2 regions of the Sphingomonas sp. ACRSK genome follow, and region 1 is predicted to be linked to the other one. Evidence: riboswitches for the same ligand, from Rfam matches in the RefSeq annotation. Region 1 holds a riboswitch; the other holds the start of a gene.

Region 1 (8,703 bases):
ACGGCCGCACGTACGACTCGGTGCTGGCGCTGCGTGCCGTCACCTCGACCGACGGCATGACCGCCCAGGCGTTCCAATTCCCCGGCGACTTCCTGCCGCGCGTCGCGACCCGCATCGTCAACGAGGTGAAGGGCATCAACCGCGTCACCTACGACTATACGAGCAAGCCGCCCGGCACGATCGAGTGGGAATGATCCCCGGCTCGCGCTAAGCGGCCAGCATCCGTCCGGCGCACTCCACCCGAGTGCGCCGGACGTTGCGTTGGGGGAAGTCAGGTCGCGCTGCGGCCGCCCGTGCCCGCAGCGGGAGCGCCGCCGGCATGGCTGATCCGCCACACCGTGTTGCCGACATCGTCCGCCACCAGCAGCGCGCCGGTGCGATCGACCGCGACGCCCACCGGCCGGCCGCGTGCCTTGCCGTCCTTCAGGAAGCCGGTGACGAAATCCTGCGGGATGCCGGTCGGCCGGCCGCCCTGGAAGCGGATGAACGCCACCTTGTAGCCGTGCGGATCGCTGCGGTTCCAGCTGCCGTGCTCGCCGACAAAGGCGCCGCCCCGGTAGGCCGCAGGAAAGCTCGCGCCCGTGTAGAAGGCGAGGCCGAGCGGCGCGACATGCGATCCCAGCGAATAATCCGGGGAGATCGCCTTCGCGACCAACTCCGGCCGCTGCGGCCGCACCCGCGGATCCACATGCTGCCCGTAATAGCTGTACGGCCAGCCATAGAAGCCGCCCGGCTGCACCGACGTCATATAGTCGGGCACCAGGTCGGGGCCGAGCTCGTCACGCTCGTTGATGACGGCCCACAGCGTGTTCGACCCGGGATAGAAGGTCAGCCCGTTGGGATTGCGCAGCCCGCTCGCATACACCTTCAGCAGGCCGGTCTTCGGATCGACCTCCAGGATCGCAGCCCGGTCGCGTTCGGCCTCCTCGCCGCGCTCCATGGCATTGCTGTTCGATCCGATGCCCACGTAGAGCCGGGTCCCGTCCGGGCTCGCCGTCAGGCTCTTGGTCCAATGGTGGTTGATCGGCCCCGCCGGCAGGTCGGCCACCTTCACGCCGGGCGCGGTGATCCGCGTCTGCCCGGGCACGAAGGGATAGCGCACGATCGCATCGGTGTTCGCGACATACAGGTCGCTTCCGATCACCGCCACGCCGAACGGCGCGTTCAGCTTGTCCACCAGCACCGATCGCCCATCCGGCCGGCCGTCGCCATTGGCATCGCGCACCAGCGTGATGCGGTTGCTCTGCGGCGGGGCCTCGCCGCTCTTCGCCTGGCCATGCGCCATCGACATGATCCAGTCGCGGATGGGGTCCTTGGGCCGCTGGACCGGCTCGCCGCCCTCCTTCTTCGATTCCACGATCAGCACGTCGCCGTTCGGCAGCGCCAGCACGTTGCGCGGGTTGGCGAGCCCGGTCGCGATCGCCTCGATGCGGAACCCGGCCGGCACGGTCGGAGTCTCGCCCGCCTTCCAGCCCACGACCTTGTAGACGCCCACGTCGGAGATCAGCGCCTCCTTCGGCTCGGGCAGCAGAGGGTTCGGCCCATATTGTGCGTTGGGGTCGATCTTCTGGCCGCCCCCGCAGCCGGCAAGGGCGGAAACGGCGAGCAGGGCTGCAAGGCTGCGCTTCATCACAGGTCTCCCGCCACGCGGCGATTGGCGGACTGCCAGAACCATCCGGCCAGCAGCGCGAGCACGACGGCCAGGATCGACAGCATCAGCCCGGTCGGCACCACCGCCGTCCACCCGTCGCGCGTGTGGACGAAGGAGTTGAACACCTCCACCACCCAGGCGGCTAGGAACAGCAGCGCATGCACCGCCCACGCGCCCGTGCGCCGCGCGCGCCTGCGCACCGTCTCGACGATCAGCACCACCCCGGCGACTCCGCCCGAGACCAGTCCCGCCAGCAGCAGCCAGCTGGAGAAGTTGAGCCACATCATGTCGGGTGCGCGGGAATAGGCGATGTCGGTGATCAGCGCGCCGATGAAGCAGGTGATCGAAGCCGGGAGCAGCGCGGAATAGATCCGGTGGCCGAGGACGCCGGGTGGCCGTCGATCGGCGTGCGCGATGCTCTCGGCCATAGGCATGTCCTTCCCTGTGTCTGGGGGGACTACGACCGGAGGGCAGGGGAGTTCCCGCGCGGGCGTCCCGCGCGCGCGAAGCGGCCCGAAACGCTGTCTCGTCGATGAATGTCGCGGACGGGCTTCGTTCAGGCCGGCGCGCTTAGCTTCTCCCCATCGAGATTGCGAAGGAGAGAACCATGCGTACGCTGATCATCCTGGCCACCGTGGCCGCTGCGGCTTTCACTCCGGCCGCCGCATCCGCCCAGCGTTACGGCTACAACCACGAAGTCCGGCGCGAAGTGCAGGAATGCCGCCGCGAGCTGCGCCGTGCCGACAGCCGCCGCGAATACCGCCGCGAGCAGCGCGAGTGCCGCCGCGAGATCGCAGACGCGCGCCGCGACAGCCGCCGCGACTGGCGCCACGATCGCCGCGATTGGCGGGACGACCGCGGCCACTATGGCTGGCGCGACCGTCAGTACGGCAGCCGCTGGTAAGCGCCGGGCGCCGGGCAGGGTATCGCACCTTGCCCGGCGCTGACGTTCCCGCCGAGCCTACACGCCGAACCAAGCCGCCGTCCCGGCGTTGGTCTCCCGCAACGGAGAGGCAGGCGGATGGTGGCAGAAGACGACACGCGCCGGGCGGCGCAGCTGGTGGCAGGCGCTGCCGAACCGCTGCCCGATTTCGACGATCCGGCATTCGGAGCGCTGTTCGATCGCTTCGCCGACGCCCGCGTGGTGTGCCTGGGCGAGGCGAGCCACGGCACCTCCGAATTCTACCGCGCCCGCGCCGCCATCACCCGCCACCTGATCGAGCGGCACGGCTTCACCATGGTCGCGGTCGAGGCGGACTGGCCCGACGCCGCGGTCATCGACCGCACCGTGCGCGCAAAGCCTGCGCCGGCCGAAGCGCCGACCCCCTTCACCCGCTTTCCCGCCTGGATGTGGCGCAATGCCGAGTTCGACGGCTTCGTGGACTGGCTCACCGCCCACAATGCCGATCGGGACGCGTCCGCCCGCGTCAGCTTCCACGGTCTGGATCTCTACAACATGACGGCGTCGGTCGCCGCTGTGATCGGCTATCTGGAGCGGGTCGATCCGGCAGCCGCCGCCGAGGCCCGCCGCCTCTACGGCTGCCTGAAGCCGTGGAAGGAGCAGCCCGAACGCTATGGCCGCATGGCGCTGAGCGAAGGCCATGGCCGATGCGAAACGGCGGTGGTGCAGCTGCTGCGCGACCTGTTCGCCAACGAAGCCGCCTATGCGCCCGGCGATCCGGACTCCTTCCTTGATGCGGCGCAGAACGCCAGGCTCGTCGCCAATGCAGAGGCCTATTATCGCGCCATGTACTATGGCTCGGCGGCCAGCTGGAACCTGCGCGACGAGCATATGGCCGACACGCTGGAACTGCTGCTGCAGCGCAAGGGGCCGGATGCCAAGGCGGTGGTCTGGGCGCACAACAGCCATGTCGGCGACGCCCGCCGGACCGACATGGGCCAGAGCCGCGGTGAGCTGAACCTCGGCCAGCTGGTGCGGGAGCGCTACGACGGCGCCGCCTGCCTGATCGGCTTCGGAACCCACGCTGGCACCGTCGCCGCCGCCGATGATTGGGACGAGCCGATGCGGATCATGACGGTCAATCCGTCCCGCCCCGACAGCTTCGAGCGCATCCTCCACGACAGCGGCGCCCCGCGCTTCCTGCTCGATCTGCGCGAGGGGGCGGCAAGCCCCGAACTGCGCGAGGCCCTCGCGGGTGAGCGGCTCGAGCGCTACATCGGCGTCATCTACCGCCCGGACACAGAACGCTGGAGCCACTATTCCGAGGCGTCGCTGGCCCAGGAATATGATGCCTTCCTGTGGTTCGACACTACGACTGCCGTGCAGGCTACGGCGGCAAGGGGCGAGGCGGGGCAGGACGAGACCTGGCCGACGGGACTGTAGATGGACAACCGCAGGCAGCCGGAACCGCGCCGCCAGAGTGGCGCGCGGTCGCGCATGGTGCCTATGATGGCCCGCACCTGTCCGGGAGATCCCCATGCGCTTCCTGTTCGCCGCCTGCCTGGTCACTGCGGCAATCGCCAGTCCTGCCGCCATGCGTCCGGCGATCGCCCAGTCCTCGGCACTCGATCCGAAGACCGCGGTCTACGAGTTGCGCATCTATTACCCCGCGCCCGGCAAGCTCGCCGCCCTCAACGCCCGCTTCCGCGAGCATACGCTCGCGCTCTTTGCCAAGCACGGCATGCACAACGTCGCCTATTGGAACGAGCAGCCGACCGCGGAAGCGCCGGAGGGTCGGGTCGTCTACGTGCTCGCCTACCCGAGCCGGGAGGCTCGGGAGGCGAGCTGGAAGGCGTTCGGCGCCGATCCGGAATGGCGTGCGGTGGTCGCCACCTCCGAAGCCGGCGGCAAGCTGGTGACGAAGATCGACAGCGTGTTCATGACGCTGGCCGATTATTCCCCGCGCCTGCCGCTCCGCTGAGCCGAGACGGGGAGGCTGCGTGCCGCGGATCCGGCACGCAGCCGCTCTTCAGCGCTAGGCGGCGCGCAGCGTGCGTGCCGCGGCGACCATCGCCTCGATCGCCGGCCTCACCTCATCCCATTTGCGCGTCTTCAACCCACAGTCCGGGTTCACCCAGAGCTGCTCGGGCCTCAGGTGCTGCTGGGCCAGCCGCATCAGCTCGACCATCTCGGTCTCGCCCGGCACGCGCGCGGAGTGGATGTCGTACACGCCCGGCCCGATCGCGCTCGGGTAGCGATACTTCGCGAACGCCTCCAGCAGCTCCATCTGCGACCGCGCCGTCTCGATCGAGATCACGTCGGTGTCCATCGCGCCGATCGACGGCAGGATGTGGTTGAACTCCGAATAGCACATGTGCGTGTGGATCTGGGTGCCGTCCGCCACGCCTGCGGCCGAGAGGCGGAAACAGTCCACCGCCCAGTCGAGATACTGCTGCCAGTCCCGCTTCCTGAGCGGCAGGCCCTCCCGCAGCGCCGCCTCGTCGATCTGGATCGCCCGGCATCCGGCCGCTTCCAGGTCCTGCACCTCGTCGCGGATCGCAAAGGCGATCTGCCGGCAGGAGGTCTCGCGGGGCTGGTCGTCGCGCACGAAGCTCCAGTTGAGGATCGTGACCGGCCCGGTGAGCATGCCCTTCACGGGCTTGTCGGTGAGCCCCTGCGCAAAGCGCCACCACTCCACCGTCATCGGGTGGGTGCGGCGGACATCGCCGAACAGGATCGGCGGCCGGACGCAGCGCGAGCCATAGCTCTGCACCCAGCCGTTCACCGTGAACGCGAAGCCGGCCAGCTGCTCGCCGAAATACTGCACCATGTCGTTGCGCTCGAACTCGCCGTGGACGAGCATGTCGAGCCCGACCGCTTCCTGCCAGCGGATGGCGCGCTCGGTCTCCTCGCGCAGGAACTGCTGGTAACCGGCATCGTCGAGGTTGCCGCGATTATGCTCGGCACGCGCATGGCGTACCTCGGCCGTCTGCGGGAAAGAGCCGATGGTGGTGGTGGGGAAGGGGGGCAGGTCGAGCAGTTCGGCCTGGGCCCGCGCGCGTTCGGCATGGCCGGAACGGCGCGCTCGCATGTCCGGCGTCGCCCCCGCCACCCGCGCCTGCACCGCCGCGTCATGGATGCGGGGCGACACCTTCCGGTTCGCTGCCGCCTCTGCCGACGCCGCGAGCGGCCCGGCTACGCTGTCCCGCCCTTCATTCAGCGCGCGCTTGAGGACCGCCAGTTCCTCCACCTTCTGAACCGCAAAGGCGAGCCACTGCTTCACCTCGGCGTCGAGCTTGGGTTCGAGCGTAAGGTCCACCGGCACGTGCAGCAGCGAGCAGGACGGCGCCAGCACCAGGTCGCGCGATGCCGCAATCGGGGCGAGCCGTTCCAGCACCGCGTCCAGGTCGGCACGCCAGACGTTGCGCCCGTCGATCACGCCCAGCGAGAGCAGCAGGTCCTTGGGCGCGGCCCGCAGGACGGCATCGAGCTGCCCGGGCGCGCGGACGAGATCGACGTGCAAGCCTTGCACCGGCAGCGCGGTCGCCAGGGCCAGATTGTCCTCCAGCCCACCGAAATAGGTCGCCAGCATCAGCTTGGGGCCGGACCGCTGGAGCGCCGCATAGGCGCGGGTAAAGGCCGCCCGCTGCTGCTCCGAAAGATCGGTCACCAGGATCGGCTCGTCGATCTGCACCCACTCGGCTCCGGCGTGCGCGAGATGCCCCAGGATGACGCGGTAGAGCCCGAGCACCTCGTCGAGCAAGTCGAACGGGTCGATCCCATGCCCCTTGGCCAGGCTCAGCCATGTGATCGGACCGAGCAGCACCGGGCGCGTCTCATAACCCTGCGCCTGAGCCTCCCGATATTCCTCGACCACCTTCAACCGGCCGAGCGCGAGCTTGCGGCCGGGTTCGATCTCCGGGACGATATAGTGGTAGTTGGTGTCGAACCACTTCGTCATCTCGCCGGCGGTCACCGAACCATGCGCATGGCCGCATCCCGCGTCCTCGCCGGTGGTGCCCCGCGCCATCGCGAAATAGGTCGCCAGGTCGGTGACCCCGTCCGCCGCGCCATAGCGGCTCGGGATCGCGCCCAGCATCACGCTGGTATCCAGCACATGGTCATAGAGCGAGAAGTCGTTGGACGGCAGCCAGTCGGCCCCCAACGCCTTTTGCCGCGCCCAGGCGGCGGTGCGCAGGCCCGATGCGGCTTCCTGCAACTCGGCCTCGCCGATCCTACCGGACCAGAACTTCTCCAATGCGAACTTCAACTCGCGGCGCGGACCGATGCGGGGAAACCCCAAGGTCGCGATCGTCACTGTCATGTCTTCAACCCCGAAGAGGGCGAAGCGCCGGACCGAGCGCAGGCAGGCACGCGCCAGGGATCGCCCGGCCGCACACGCACGCGACCAGACCGGGCACCCCGCCGGTGGACGTTATGGCGTCAAAGGCAGGTCTCCTGGCTCGCGGGTCAGCACGGACGATCCGTCTTCCCAAGACGCCGCGCGCCTCAGTGACATGCTTGGATCGCCGCTCGCCGCTTACAGTTGCGGGGGCAGCGCCGGCCTTGCCCCATCAGGAGCGCACCGGCTTCCCGTCTTAGCTCCGGCGCAGGCAAGCGCCCGGCCGGAGAACCTCGACGCAGCAAGCATCGGGAAAAATCATGGCTCGGTCAACCGTCATATAAAGAAATCTTTATATGACGCTATCACTGGGTTGGAAAAGGGGGGCGGAAGCGCGGGTTCCGCCACCCGATCAGAAAGCGTGGCGCATGCCGATCACGACGTTGCGGCCACGCAGCGGCGACTGCTCCTTCACGAACGAGGTGTGGACGAACGCCAGCTCGTTGAGCAGGTTGCTGCCACGTGCGTAGAGCTCCACCGCCCGCGCGCCGCCCAGGTCGATGCGATAGCTCAGCGTGGCGTTGAGCATGTCGTAGCCCGCCGTGGGCGTCTCATAGGAGGCGACCTTGTCCTGCTCGAACGTGCGATAATATTCGACGTCACCCGAAAGCGGCCCGGCGGCAAGGTCATAGCGCGCGCCCAGGCGCCCAGGCGGGATCCGGGGCAGGTTGTCGTCGTCGCGCTTCAGCTTGGCGTCGACATAGTCGCCGAACACCGTCACCCGGGACTGGGGCGTCAGCTGGTAGCTGAGTTGGCCGTCGATCCCGGCGAAGCGCGCATCCGCCGCCGTGTAGATCAGGAAGTCGTGCGGAACGCCGGTTTCGGTCTCGGTCTCGATCAGGCGCGCGAAGACATAGTCGTCGACCTCCTGATAGAACAGGCCGACCTCGAACTCGAACGGACCTCCCGCCTTGCGGAACGTCAGGTTGATCGCGTCGGTGGTCTCCAGAATGTCTTCGGCGGACAGGCCCTTTTCGCCCAGGACCGGGTTCCCGACCGCAAGCCCGAGTTCGTAGCTGTTGGTCGCCAGGTTGTTGCCGCGCGCGTACAGCTCGCGCACGCTCGGCGCGCGTTCGGTATGCCCCAGCGAAAGCGCGAGGCCGTATCCGCGCCCGATGTTCCAGTTGGCTGCAAGCGAGGCGGAGAAGGGATCGTGCTTCACGGCCGGGTTCCGGGCGCGAAACGCGTCCACGTCCTCGCGCTCCAGGATCTGCCGCCAGTCCGGGCCGTACCATTCGGCGAAGAGGTCCTGCAGCTCGGCATCGAGGGTGATGCGATAGGGCGGCACCGTCACGTCCACCGTGCGCCAGTCCTTGCGGACCGCCGCCTCGACGTCGACCGAGCCGAACGACCGCCGCTCGGACAGGAAGATGCCGAAGTTGTCGGTGAGGTAATCGGGACTTCCGTCAAAGCCATAGGCTCCGTCCGGGAAGGGCTTGTGCCGGTCGTTGACGTTGATGCCGCCGAACCGGCCGTCGGTATATTGCACCCCCAGCACACCCGTGAACCCGAGGACGGGCTCGTGCGTCAGCTCGAAGCGCCCGTCCCAGACCTCGTTGGTGTAGCGGCTGAACAGCAGATCGCCGTCGATCTCGTCATGGGTATAGTCGGTGTAGGAGAGGCGCGCGCGCGTGTGGGAGAAGCCCGGCAGCAGGTCGTCATAGTCGGCGCGGACATCGACCCGGTCGCTGCGCAGCTTGATATAGGCCGTGTGGTCGTCGGGCGAGCCGAACGGATCCTCCCAGCTGC
Region 2 (8,703 bases), on a different contig from region 1:
CCGGATCGTCCCAGAACCCGCGGAGAGCCGTAGCGTCCACCTCTTCCGGGCGCCGTCCATCCCAGTGTCCGAAATCGAGTTCCCGCCACCGTCCATCAAGGCCCAGCGGTACCTCGTGATCCGCCGCGACCGCCGTGGCGCAGTCCACCGAGCGGCGCAGATCGGACGCGACCACCTGCCGGATGGCCAATTCGGCCGCAGCCGAACGGCATGCCCGCACCCCGTTGGGGAGAACTTCACAATCCGTGCTGCCAAGCAGCCGGCCGGCAAGCGCCGGCTCGCCGTGGCGCATCAGGTGAAGATCGATCGGCGCCGTCACGCCTCGGAAACGCCTGCCTCGGCAAAGCTCGCCATCTGGTCGTGGGTCGCGATCGCGGCGCGCACCACCCCTGCTGCAATCGCAGCGCCGCTGCCCTCCCCCAATCGCATTCCCAGAGACAGGATCGGGGTGAGCCCGAGCCGGTCGAGCAGCCGCGCATGACCGGGCTCGGCCGAGCAATGTCCGGCGAGGCAATGCCCGACGATGTCCGGGTTGGTCGCCGCAAGCGGAGCGACGCCGGAACAGCAGATGAAGCCGTCCAGCAGCACGGGGACGCCTGCCTGCCGTGCTGCAAGCACCGCGCCGGCGATGGCGACGATCTCCCGTCCGCCCAGGCGCCGGAGGATCTCAAAGGCACCCGATGCCGCCTTCGCGTGACGGGTCAGGGCGGCGTCGACTGCCGCGACCTTGGCTTCGAATGCACTACCGTGGACGCCGGTACCCGGCCCCACCCAATCCCGCGCGCCGCCGCCGAAGCTCGCTGCCGCTAGTGCGGCCGCCGCGGTCGAGTTGCCGATGCCCATCTCGCCCAGCACGAGCAGGTCGAGATCCGGCTCGACCACCGCGGCGCCCGCATTGAGCGCCGCGAGGCACTCTTCGGCGGACATGGCGGGCGCTTCGACGAAGTCCTCCGTCGGGCGGTGGAGATCGATCGGGACGACGACCAGTTCCAGCCCGGCGGCACGGGCCAAGGCATTGATGGCGGCGCCTCCGGCTTCGAAGTTGGCGACCATCTGCGCCGTAACTTCGGACGGAAAGGCACTCACGCCTCGGGCCGCCACGCCATGGTTGCCCGCGAAGATTGCCACCCGCCCCCGGTCGATCCGAGGACGCTCGCGTCCCTGCCACCCGGCGAGAAACAGCGCGATCTCCTCCAGCCTTCCCAAGGATCCGGGTGGCTTGGTGAGGACGTCCTGACGGGCGGCAGCAGCACCGCGCGCTGCCGCATCGATGCTCCGAAGGCTTCCTAACGCCGCTTCGAACGCTGCGGCCGAAGCGAAGAAGCCGCTCATGCCACCACGAAGCCGGCGGGCGGCATGCGCGTCAGGAAGTGCCCCTTCACACCTTCCGGCCAGTCGCGATAGGGCACCTGTCCCGCATCGCTCTCTGCATACAGGACTGCATAGTCCAGGATAGCACGTGCCGCACCTTCGTCCGGCGTGAAGCGCCCGAGGACGTAGCCGACCTTCTCCGGCGCGCGCAGATGCACGGTGCAGGAGTCCCCGCAGGCGAACAAGCAGGGCATCTCCTCGACTGCCACGGCCTCATACGCGGGGTCGCTCGCCTGCACGGCCCGCAGTGCCTCGACCAGGCGGGCACCGCTTCGCTTGCCGCTGTCGCCGGTCTGGTCCTCACCGGGCACGCGGCAGGTGTTGCAGGCGACGATCGCCGGCCCGCTGGCCGCTGGCTTCAGGATCATGCGAGCGCACGCTCCGTCTGCACGGGCGGCACGCCGAGGCTGATGAGCAGACGGTGGAGAACCAGCAAGCCTGCGAGCACGGCCGCATTGCGCGCGAGCTGGCGCAGCAGCACGTCCGGAGCGAAAGCCGCGGTCCCGCCATCCAGCACTAGCGTCCCGAGAAGGATCATCACCTTGAAGGCGACGAAGGACGCGACGAAGCTCAGGCCGAGCCGGGTGAGGAGCCCCGCCCCCGATCGCGCCGCTGTCGAGTGCGCTGCGATGGCGCCCGCGACGGCCGCGAGCCCCATCACCCCACCCCAGCCGAGGCTGTTGGCGGCCAGAGGGTAATCAAGCCAGCAGAAGCCGACGAGCTGGCTCACCGCCCATGCGAGCAGCGCGAGCGACACCCCGTCCTTCGCCCGCATGTGCACCGCCGCCAGGGCGGCAAGCGCCGGGAATGGCGTCGCGCACTTGAACACCAGGGTGGTCGCGACGCTCGCCACGGTGAGCAGCAGGATCCAGAGCGCCGATGCGGCTTGCGAAGAACGGGGTGTCGTCATCGATCATTTCCCTCAGAAGCGGCCGCGCAGACCTGCATAGACGCTGCGGCCGAGCGTGCCGTACCGGTAGACGGTGGCATAGTCCTCGTCGAACAGGTTCTCCACCCGCGCGAAGAGCCGCACCTTCGGGCTCAGCGGGACCTCGCCCCGAACGTCGACCAGCGTATAGTCGTCCAGTCGCGTCGTGTTGGCCGCATTGTCATAGCTCTTGCCGGCCCAGCGCAGCGCCGCGCCCAGGGACGCACCACTCGGCAGGCTGTAGGTCGCGGACGCATTGGCCGTGTGGCGGGGACGCCGCGGCAACCAGTTGCCATAGGCGCTGCCGGTCGAGCGGTTCTCGGCCTCGGTCCAGCTGTAGTTGGCGTCGGCGGTCACCCGCGAACCCAGGCGGGCAGCGACGGTGGCTTCCACTCCGCGGGCAAATGCGCGGGCGATGTTGTCATAATAGCCCCAGCGCGCGATGTCGGTGCCGGGGATGACGCAGAGCGGGTCCGGTGTGGCGCCGCAGCCGATGTATTCGACCAGGTCGCGGGTCCGGCGCTCGAAATAGGTCGCCGAGAGCGTCACTGCACGGTCGAACAGGCGCTGCTCGACCCCCGCCTCCCAGCTCCGCGCGCGCTCCGGGTTGAGGGCCTGGTTCCCGTATTCGGAGAACAGCTGGTAGAGCGTCGGCGCCTTGAAGCCTTCGGAGTAGCTGGCGCGAACCACGGTGCCCCACGGCAGTGCCCAGGCTCCGCCCCCGGCGAAGAGCGTCTTGCTGCCGTAGCGGTTGTGGTTGTCCTGCCGCAGCCCCGCAGTCAGGGTGAGGCCGTCGATCACCATGCCGTTGATCTGCCCAAAGACGCCGGTGAGTTCGGCCTTGCCGCGTGCCGGCTCCGGCACCGGGTCCGACAAGGCGCCGGAAGGGGAAACGGAGCGGAAGCGCGACTTCTCGTTCTCGATCCCGAACACGGCGTTCCATCCGGTCGCGATCGCAAGGCTGCCCTGATACTCGAGCCGCTCGTTCCGGCCTGCCGCGTCGAAGGTCTTGGGTCGCTCGCGCGCCGGATCATAGTTGTCGCGGTTGGTGTCGGTATAGCCGTAGCCGAAGCGGTTGCGCAGACGGCCACCCAGAAGGTCGACGTTCAGGCCCGCATATCCCACGAACTCACGGTTGCGCGAATACTCCAGGCTGTCGCCGGCGAACCCGTCGATCTCCACGCGTCCATTGGCGTAATAGCCCCGCACCTCGGCGCTGACGCCGGTCGCCAGCTCGAGCCGCGCGCGGCCCTGCGCGCTTTGGTTCGTATAGCCGTCCGCCTCGCGGCCACCGAAGTCGGGTGCCACTGCCGAGACACCATCGGTAGTGAACGTCTGACCGCCGACGCGCCACGCGAGCGGGCCGGTCTTCCCGCCCACCGCGGCGCGGGCGCTCACGGTGTCGCGTGACCCCGCCTCGACATCGAAGCTCCCCTCGAGATCGCTCTGCGGCAGCGGCGTCACGACGTTGACGACGCCGCCGATCGCCTGGCTGCCCCAGAGGATCGACTGGACGCCCCGCAGCACCTCGATGCGGGAGGCATCCCCCACCAGCAGGTTCGCGAAGTTGTAGCCGCCGCCCGTCGAGGACGGATCGTTCAGCTTGACACCGTCGATCACCACCACCGTCTGGTCGGCTTCGGCACCGCGGATGCGAACCGAGGTGGCGGTACCGAAGCCGCCGTTGCTCGACAGGCTGACACCCGGGGTGCGGAGCAGCAGCCCTGCCACGGTCAGGTCCTGGGCCTGGTCGATCGCTTCCTTGTCGAGCACCGTGATGGATGCGGCGACCCGATCGGCAGCGACGGGCGTGCGGGTGGCGGTGACGACGACCTCGTCCGAGGCCGGGGCAGTCGCAGCGTCGGGCGCCGGCGCCTCCTGTGCAAAAACGGGAAGCGAAAACAGCAGCGGCAACGGCGCAAGAACTCGGATCATGAAACCCCCTTCAACATGCAACGCCCGCTGCTTGCCGGGAGAGGGCGCACGCCCTCGCCCCCGCAAGCATGCAGGCTGACGATGTCGTCGCTCGGGTTTCCCCGTCCGTTCGGCGCACCCTGACCGATCGAAGGACGACTGCGTCAGGCAGGTCTCCTGGCTCGCGGGTCTCAGCCGGTCCTCGCCGCCTTCTCAGGATCACTCCCAATGGCGTATGGCGCGGTGGCTCGCCGCGTACAGTTGCAGGGGCAGCCGGGGTTTTCCCGTTCCCTTTTCATCCCCGTCTCCGGGGAACCTGTCGCATGCCGCCCGGTAGCCGCGCCGCCGGGCGGGGTCAATCGCGCTGCGTTGCTGGGGTTGCGCGCGCGATCAGAATTCGATCCCGGCCTGGGCCTTCACCCCGTCCCGGAACGGATGCTTGACCTGCGTCATCTCGGTGACGAGGTCGGCCATGTCGATCAGCGCCTGCGGCGCGTTGCGCCCGGTGACGACGAAATGCTGCCGAGGCCCCCGTGCCGCAGCCGCCGCCAGCACCTCTTCCACTGGCAGATAATCGTAGCGCAGGACGATGTTGAGTTCGTCGGCGATCACCATGTCGTAGGTGGGATCCTCCAGCATCCGCTTCACCTCTTCCCAGGCGGTGCGGGTCACGGCGATGTCGCGGGCGCGATCCTGGGTGTCCCAGGTGAACCCCTCCCCCATGGGGCGAAACTCGATGTGATCGGAAAGGGCGTCGAACACCGCCTTTTCGCCGGTATCCATCGCCCCTTTGACGAACTGAATCACACCCACCTTCATGCCGTGGCCGATCGCGCGCACCGCCATGCCGAGCGCCGCGGTGGTCTTCCCCTTGCCAGGGCCGGTGTGGACGATCAGCAGCCCCTTCTCGATCGTCTTGGTTGCCATCATCGCCTGGCGCGCAAGCTGTACCTTGCGCATCCTGGCATTGTGGCGCGCGTCCTTGTCCTGCTCCAACCCACTCTCCTGACAGCAAATCCGCGCCCGCCGTCGCGCCGCGCACCGCGGTCGTCAAGGCGGCCGGATCAGGAAAGGTGGCGCTTCTCCAGCTTCCGGGCGAGGGTACGCCGATGCATGCCGAGCCGCCGCGCGGCCTCCGACACGTTGAAGTCGCTCGCGGCCAGCGTCTGGTGGATATGCTCCCACTCCAGCGTCTTGATCGTCGTGGGGGTGGCGGAGACCTCGACCTGAGCGTCGCCGCCGGGCCGATCGAACGCCGCCTCGATCTCGTCGGTGTGCGAGGGCTTCGTCAGATAGTTGGTGGCGCCCAGCTTGATCGCCTCCACTGCCGTCGCGATGCTCGCAAAGCCCGTCAGCACCACGATCCGCATCTCCGGGTCCGCGGCATGAAGCTGCTCGACACAGGCAAGGCCCGATGCCCCGCCGAGCCGCAGATCCACGACCGCGAACTCGGGCGCAAACCGATCGACGATGCCGGCCAGATCCTCGAGATCCGCCGTCACCTCCACCTGGTAGCCACGCCGCTCGAACGACCGGGCGAGCGTGCGCGCGAAGACCGCATCGTCCTCGACGATCAGGAGCCTGCGGTCGGTCATTCCGTCTCCTCCAGCGCGAGCGAGGCGATCGGCAGCGCCAGCACCACCTCCGCGCCGCCGCCGGCCCGGTTCTGTGCCTCCAGCGTGCCGCCCAGCGTCCGCAGGACGTTGGTCGCAAGGAACAGCCCCAGGCCGCCCGCTTCCTTGCTGCTGCGATACGGCTGCCCGACAGTCCCCAACATATCCTCCCGAAAGCCGCGTCCGTCGTCCCGGACCGCCAGCACCAATATGGGGCCGTCCATCACCGCCGCCAGCGTGATCGACCCGGCGCCGGCCTCGGCCGCATTGTCGAAGAGGTTGGTGAGCGCCTGCGCCAGCGCCCGATCGGCGACGATCGGCCGGTCGGGACCCAGATGGCTCTCGAACCGGAGAGGAACCGGGCCCTTGCCGCGCCAGTCTTCGACCACGCCTTCCAGGAAGCGATGCAGGCTGGTGCGCACCGGCGCCTCGCCGGTGACTTCGCCCGCGGCGAACAGGACGCCGCCCAGGATCTTCTTGCAGCGGGCGATCTCGTCCCGCATCTCGTCTACCTCCGCCGCCAGCCGCGGACTGCCGGCGATGGCGGGCTCCTGCCGCCAGTCGCCGAGCGCCACGGAAAGCGACGCGAGAGGGGTTCCCAGCTCGTGCGCGGCACCGCTCGCGAGCAATCCCATGCGGACGATATGGTCCTCTTCGGCCGCTCGCTGGCGGATCGCCGCTAGGTGCGCGTCCCGATCGCGGACGTTGCGGGCCATGCGGGTCACGAACGCGACCAGCAGGATCGAGGTGAGCGTGAAGTTGAACCAGTTGGCGGCCATGAACCCCGGGGACAGATCGCTCGCCAATGCCGCCGGCAGCGGCAGCGGTCGATGCACCACCGCAAGCGCTGCAAACGCCACGCTGGTCATCGCCACCAGCGCCCAGCTCGACCAGGCGGACAGCAGCACCGCGCCGATGACGACCTGCAACAGGTAGAGGGTCACGAACGGGTTCTTGGCCCCGCCGGACAGGTAGAGCTGGACCGTCAGCGCACCGACATCGACCAGCAGCACGCCGAACATCTGGAGGTTGGTGGTCGATCTGCCCCGACGGAACAGGGCGAATAGGTTGAGGCCGAGGAGCACCCCAAGCGTCGCCAGCATCGGCGTCAGCGGGAGGGCGATGCCAAGGCCGAAGTGCACGGCCAGAATCGCGGTCAGCTGCCCCCCGATCGCGATCCAGCGGAGCTGTACCAGCAGCCGCTGGTTCCGGCTCCCGGCGTCGCCGTCGGCGCGAAAGGCGATGCTACGCGTCATGTGGCGGCGCCTCGTGGACCTCCCTGCCCCAGCGGCGGGCGACCGCGACCATCACCAGCAGACCGGCGGCCAGCCCGAACCAGGTGAAGGCGTACCCAAGGTGATTGTTCCGGAAGCGGACGACCGTCAGGCCGCCGCGCGGCCATCCGGAACGTGGTCCGACGGCATCGATGAAATAGGGAGCGACATTCTCAAGCCCCCGTTTGTTGGCGATCGCTGCGACATCGCGCGAGTACCAACGATCCTGCCCGGGATCGTTGCTGCGCAGGAAGCCACCGCCGGGCTCCGTCACCCGCAACAGCCCCTCCACGGAGACCTGCCCTTCGGGCGCCGCCACCTTGCCGCGCAGTTCCGGCGGCACGAAGCCCCGATTGACCAGGAGCGTGAACTTGCCCGTGTCGAGCGGCGTCAGCACCCAGTATCCGGGACCGAGCTGCGTGCTAGCCTGTACGAAACTGTCCGCACCGGCCCGGTACCGGCCGCTTGCGATGACGCGGGTATAGACGTCCCCGTCATCGATGCCGCCCCAGGCCGTGGGCCCCGGAGCCGCGACAGGTGGAGCGTGCAGTCGCTGCTCCACCTGTGCGATCAACGCCAGCTTCCAGCTACGGCGTTCCAGCTGCCAGATCCCCAGCGCCACCAGCGCTGCAAAGACCAGGGCAATCAGCGTGCCCAGCGCGAGCCGGGCGACACGCTGCTTCACATCGCTTCCATGGCCTCGGACGCCATCTCGGGCATCATGTTGAGGTTCATGTGGTACATGACCCAGAGCGATCCGGCGACCACGATGACGACGATGATGATCGTGAAGATCAGCGCCATCAGCGTCCAGCCGCTTTCCGACTTGGTGTTCATGTGCAGGAAGTAGATCATGTGCACGACGATCTGCACCATCGCCATCGCCGTCACGATGCCCGCGGTCACCCGCGGATCCGAGAAGGCGTTGGTCATGACGAGCGCGAACGGGATCGCCGTCAGCACGACCGACAGGAGAAAGCCGATCACATAGTCGCGGCGCGAGCCATGTGCTTCGCCGCTGGCGTGATGGGCCACGGGTTCCGCGCTCATCGCAGCACTCCCAACAGATAGACAAAGGTGAAGACGCCGATCCAGACGACGTCGAGGAAGTGCCAGAACAGCGAGAGGCACTGGAGGCGACGCTGGTTGGCGGCGATCAGGCCACCGCGGCTCACCTGCACCATCAGCACCACCAGCCAGATGATGCCGAAAGTGACGTGCAGACCGTGCGTGCCGACCAGCGTGAAGAAGCCCGACAGGAACGCACTGCGCCACGGACCCGCACCTTCATGGATCAGGTGCGAGAACTCGTAGAGCTCGATGCCCAGGAACGCGAGGCCGAACAGGCCGGTCGCGGCCAGCCAGCCAAGGGTCGCGCCCTTGTTCTGCTCGCCGGCTGCGATCATTGCGAAGCCATAGGTGATCGACGACAGCAGCAGCATCGCGGTGTTCACCGCGACCAGCTTCAGGTCGAACAGCTCGTGCGGTCCGGGACCGCCCGCCAGGCTGCCGCTGTAGACGCCGTAGCAGGCGAACAGCATGGCGAAGATGAGGCAGTCGCTCATCAGGTACATCCAGAAGCCCAGCATGGTGCTGGACCCGG

Evidence for each region. A riboswitch is a leader RNA that binds a small molecule or an ion and turns the genes downstream of it on or off. The one in region 1 is predicted to bind cobalamin.
Region 2: linked by a shared signal. The riboswitch ahead of MHZ35_RS02240 (TonB-dependent receptor plug domain-containing protein) and the one ahead of metE (5-methyltetrahydropteroyltriglutamate--homocysteine S-methyltransferase) in region 1 are both predicted to bind cobalamin.

The regions. Positions count from the first base shown of each region.
Region 1 covers NZ_JAKRNR010000006.1:84,161-92,863, forward strand. Annotated here, with positions in the region: gene guaA (glutamine-hydrolyzing GMP synthase) at 1-194, shown strand, start outside; gene MHZ35_RS05085 (PQQ-dependent sugar dehydrogenase) at 272-1,630, opposite strand; gene MHZ35_RS05090 (DUF2231 domain-containing protein) at 1,630-2,079, opposite strand; gene MHZ35_RS05095 (hypothetical protein) at 2,259-2,555, shown strand; gene MHZ35_RS05100 (erythromycin esterase family protein) at 2,673-3,995, shown strand; gene MHZ35_RS05105 (NIPSNAP family protein) at 4,090-4,533, shown strand; gene metE (5-methyltetrahydropteroyltriglutamate--homocysteine S-methyltransferase) at 4,588-6,876, opposite strand; cobalamin riboswitch at 6,984-7,204, opposite strand; gene MHZ35_RS05115 (TonB-dependent receptor plug domain-containing protein) at 7,307-8,703, opposite strand, start outside.
Region 2 covers NZ_JAKRNR010000002.1:201,253-209,955, reverse strand. Annotated here, with positions in the region: gene MHZ35_RS02260 (histidine phosphatase family protein) at 1-319, opposite strand, end outside; gene cobT (nicotinate-nucleotide--dimethylbenzimidazole phosphoribosyltransferase) at 316-1,332, opposite strand; gene MHZ35_RS02250 (DUF1636 domain-containing protein) at 1,329-1,736, opposite strand; gene MHZ35_RS02245 (hypothetical protein) at 1,736-2,281, opposite strand; gene MHZ35_RS02240 (TonB-dependent receptor plug domain-containing protein) at 2,294-4,234, opposite strand; cobalamin riboswitch at 4,364-4,548, opposite strand; gene cobO (cob(I)yrinic acid a,c-diamide adenosyltransferase) at 4,604-5,209, opposite strand; gene MHZ35_RS02230 (response regulator transcription factor) at 5,278-5,808, opposite strand; gene MHZ35_RS02225 (ATP-binding protein) at 5,805-7,082, opposite strand; gene MHZ35_RS02220 (SURF1 family protein) at 7,072-7,785, opposite strand; gene cyoD (cytochrome o ubiquinol oxidase subunit IV) at 7,782-8,150, opposite strand; gene cyoC (cytochrome o ubiquinol oxidase subunit III) at 8,147-8,703, opposite strand, start outside.